Regions from separate parts of the Kocuria sp. TGY1127_2 genome, predicted to be linked through region 1. Evidence: riboswitches for the same ligand, from Rfam matches in the RefSeq annotation. Region 1 holds a riboswitch; the other holds the start of a gene.
What was found. A riboswitch is a leader RNA that binds a small molecule or an ion and turns the genes downstream of it on or off. The one in region 1 is predicted to bind S-adenosylmethionine.
Positions count from the first base shown of each region.

Region 2: another riboswitch for S-adenosylmethionine. It lies ahead of sake_RS09820 (bifunctional o-acetylhomoserine/o-acetylserine sulfhydrylase); the one in region 1 lies ahead of sake_RS11615 (cobalamin-independent methionine synthase II family protein).

Region 1 covers NZ_AP022834.1:2,605,599-2,607,797, reverse strand. Annotated here, with positions in the region: gene sake_RS11615 (cobalamin-independent methionine synthase II family protein) at 15-1,208, opposite strand; SAM riboswitch class I at 1,213-1,308, opposite strand; gene sake_RS11610 (amino acid permease) at 1,615-2,199, shown strand, end outside.
Region 2 covers NZ_AP022834.1:2,171,595-2,173,793, forward strand. Annotated here, with positions in the region: gene sake_RS09820 (bifunctional o-acetylhomoserine/o-acetylserine sulfhydrylase) at 1-1,273, opposite strand, end outside; SAM riboswitch class IV at 1,405-1,519, opposite strand; gene sake_RS09825 (amino acid permease) at 1,750-2,199, shown strand, end outside.

The sequences.
Region 1 (2,199 bases):
TTCTTCAGTCCACCCTAAAACAGTCGCTCGCTCGCGATGCGCGCACCCTCCGCCAGGGACTTGAGCTTGGCTTCCGCGATTTGCGGATGAAGACGTCCACCGAGGCCGCAATCGGTGCCCGCAATGACGTTCTCCTTGCCGACGACCGAAGCGTATTGCTCGATGCGCTGGGCCACGAGTTCGGGATGTTCGACGACGTTGGTCGAGTGGGAAACCACCCCGGGGATGACCAATTTGCCCTCGGGCAAACTCACATCCTCCCAGGCTTTCCACTCGTGGGCGTGGCGGACGTTCGCGGCTTCGAAAACGTAGGCGCCGGCGTTAATAGTGAAGAGCGAGTCGATGAGGTGCTGGATCTCGATGTCGGTCGTGTGGGGCCCGTGCCACGAGCCCCAACACAGGTGGAATCGGATTTGTTCTTCAGGTATTCCCCGCAGGGCATAGTTCGCGGCCTCAATGGCGAGCTGATTGAACCGGAGATACTCCTCGATCGTCGGTTCCGGAACCAACTGGTCCCATGCTTCGGCGATCGAGGGATCGTCGAGCTGGACGATGAATCCCGCGTCCGTGATGGCCTTGTATTCCTCATGGAGAACATCCGCCCAGGCGTAGATGAACTCTTCGTCGGTCGCGTAGTGATGATTTCCGATGCGTGAGGCCGAGCCGGGGGAGAGCGAGGCGATGAACGCCTCGGATGCGCCCTGTTGAGTCACGGCATTTCGCAGGTTGTTGATGTCCGCGGCGACGGCGTCCTGGCCTTTGTAGGTCAGCGGCCCGGTCGCGATCGGGAACTCGGCATCAGGGTCGTTGCCCAGGTCCAATGACTCATAGAAGTCTGCGAACCGGTTCCAATCCCGGCGGACGGCAAAGCTGTTGTAGCGTCCGTTTCCCGGGGTCTTGAGGATTTCCCGGAACGAGGTGTCACCGACAGTTTCGAGGCCACCGGTCCGGGCGAAGGAGTAGTGCCACCACGCGCCGTAGTCCACGTCACTGGCCATCGCGTGACCGTATTCGCCGTCGTTGACGACGTCGATTCCCCACTCGACTTGTTTCCCCACGATCTCGTGGACCGAATCGGTCAGTACGCGCTGGAAATCGGGTTCGGAAATCTCACCCTTGCCGCGTTGTGCGTTGGCTTGGATGAGCTCGTCCGTGCGGGGCAGCGAACCCACGTGGGTCGTGCGGATGCGGTCGGAACTGTTCAGCATGTTTCCTCCATCGGTCTTGGCGTTAGCACCGACGAGGGTCGGGCCTCGTGGGTTGCTGCGGCGTCGTCGAGCCAAGTCTCTCGGCCGCTCGGGATGGTCCTATTCCTTGGCCCACTTTTCCCGGAATGAGCCCGGGATTCCAACGCAGACGAGCCAGTCACGGCTTGTGACACGGTATTTCGTGTGTGGTGCCTGTTACGTGATTGTGACACTTGGGGTTATCGTGTCGAATGCGTCTTTTGTCGATGCAGATCACTACAGCCTGTAGTCGTGACCACAACAGGGTGGTCGTGACTGGCGAGTGACCAGTTGATGCAACACCGACGCCGCGCGCTTTTCCTCTGGCTTGCCCGCCTCGCACAGGCGAACCGTCGGCCCCGCGGTGTCACGAAATCTAGAGGAACCTATGACTCAAACGCCTCAACAGCAGGCAACGAAATATCCGGAAGAAATGGCCTATGAGCAGGAACAGGCCGGACTTCAACAAGGCTTGGGGCCTCGACAGCTCCAAATGATCGCCATCGGAGGAGCGATCGGCACCGGTCTGTTCCTCGGTGCCGGAGGACGCTTGGCCAGCGCCGGCCCGTCCTTGTTCTTGGACTACGCGCTCTGTGGACTCATCGCGTACCTGATCCTGCGTCAGCTGGGCGAGTTGGTGGTTCACCGGCCTTCGTCAGGCTCTTTCGTTTCTTATACGCGCGAGTTCTACGGTGAGAAGGCCGCCTACGTCTCCGGGTGGATGTACTGGCTCAATTGGGCAACCACGGCCATCGTGGACTCCACGGCCATTGCGATTTACGTGCACTGGTTCGGTCAGTACAGCTCGTTCATCGACGCAATACCCCAGTGGTTCGTCGCGCTCTTTGTGATCGTGGTCGTGGTGATCATGAACCTGATCTCGGTCAAAGTCTTCGGCGAGATGGAATTCTGGTTCTCGTTGATCAAGGTCGTCGCCCTTGTCATCTTCCTGGTTTTGGCGATTGTTTTCGTC
Region 2 (2,199 bases), 430 kb from region 1:
GCACGAATCCCGGCGCGACCCCTGCGGCACGCAGCTCGTCCTCGGAGAGCTGGGAGTGCGTGGTCGAGGCCGGGTGAATGACCAACGAGTGCACGTCTCCGATGTTCGCGACGTTCGAGTGGAGCACGAGGGAGTCCACAAAGGCCTGTGCCGGTTCGGAGCCGCCTTCGAGTTCGAATCCGACGATCGCGCCCACCCCGTTCGGAGCGTATTTCTTCCCTCGCTCGTACCATTGCGACGATTCGAGCCCCGCATAGTGCACTCGGGTGACTTCGGGACGCGCTTCGAGCCACCGAGAGACCTTTAGCGCGTTGTCGACATGGCGTTCCACGCGGAGGGACAGGGTCTCCAGGCCGACGGAAATATTGAAGGCGTTGGTCGGTGAGATCGACGAACCGAGGTCGCGCAGAAGCGTGACACGAGCACGCAGGATGTAGGAGAGATTGACTCCGAAGACCCCGTTTGGCCCCAAGTCCTCGGCGAACACCAAGCCGTGATAGCTCGGATCCGGCGTATTGAATTGCGGGTATCGCTCCGGGTACTTCGAGTAGTCGAATCGACCGGAGTCCACGATCACTCCGCCCATGCTGTTGCCGTGGCCGCCGAGGTACTTGGTTGCGGAGTGCACGACGACGTCGGCACCCCACTCGAAGGGGCGCACCAGGTATGGGGTGGGAACCGTGTTGTCCACGATCAGCGGTACCCCGACCTCGTGGGCAAGGTTCGCGAGAGTTTCGATGTCGAAGACGTCACTGCGAGGATTCGGAACGGTTTCCCCGTAGAAGGCTTTGGTATTCGGTTTGACCGCCGCGCGCCAGGCCTCGGGATCGTCGAAATCTTCCACGAAGGTCGTTTCGATACCGTATGCACCCAAGGTGTGCTTGAGGAGATTGTACGTGCCGCCATAGAGGCTCGGGCTGGCGACGATGTGGTCACCGGCCTGCGCCGTATTGAGGATCGCGATCGTGATGGCCGCTTGCCCTGAAGCCACGAGGAGCGCTCCGACGCCTCCTTCGAGGGCAGCAATGCGATTCTCGACGACCTCCTGGGTCGGATTCGTCAGGCGTGAATAGATGGGACCGAGTTCTTTGAGCCCGAAGCGGTTTGCGGCCTGTTCGGCGTTGTCGAACACAAACGATGTGGTCTGATAGATCGGAAGAGCCCGTGCACCGGTTGCAGAATCGGGCTCTTGGCCCGCGTGAATCTGTTGTGTCTCGAACTTCCATCCCTGCGGGCTGGAAGGAGTCGGAAGGCTGTGAGAGGCCGTGGTCATATTCTGCTCCTGTTGAATCAAGGGCATGGAGCGACCGATCGTCTCGCAAAAGCGAGCACCCGGGTCGACCCGGAACCCTCTGGTTCACCGGGGAATACGAGTCTCACTCTTCGTGACGACCGGGCACACCGCGCCCGCGCTTGTGATCGCGTTGTTCGCGATCACCAGGTCCTCACCCAGGGCACCCCACCGCGGTTGGAGGGTTGCCGGCCAGCAAGCTGGGGCTTGTCACTGGCTCTCTTGACCCATATCCAGGTTTTCCTACGGCCGACCGACACGTCAAGTAGGAGACGGAAACTACGCTTACATGAAACGCCGTGACATTTATGACGCGGAGTGGGCCATTGCGTAATCTGGCTCATGGCCCGCTCCGCCAGGACGGGGCGCATGCATCGTCGAGCTCTCGAAGGACTGCCTTGAATCAGGAACAGGACCCCTCAGATCAAGTTACCGAAACTTCGCGCGCGGACGACGTCGTGCTCGGCGGGGAATCTGCGCTCAAACGCGGGCTGACTCTGCGACATATCCGGTTCATTGCGTTGGGTTCGGCTATAGGAACCGGGCTGTTTCTCGGCTCCGCGGACGCGATACAGTTCGCGGGCCCGTCGGTCCTGTTGGCTTACATCGTCGGTGGCGCCGCGGTATTTATGGTCATGCGTGCCATGGGAGAGATGGCCATGGTCCACCCCGTTCCGGGTTCCTTTTCGGAATACGCGACTGAATACCTTGGCCGGTGGGCCGGATTCGTCACCGGGTGGAGCTTCGCATTCGAAATGGCCCTGGTTGCGGTCGCGGATGTCACGGCGTTCTCCTTGTACATGCGGTTCTGGTTCCCGGACACGCCCAGCTGGATCTGGATCGTCTCGGTCGTCGCGATCATCATGGCCATCAACCTGACCAAGGTGAAGGTTTATGGGGAAGTCGAG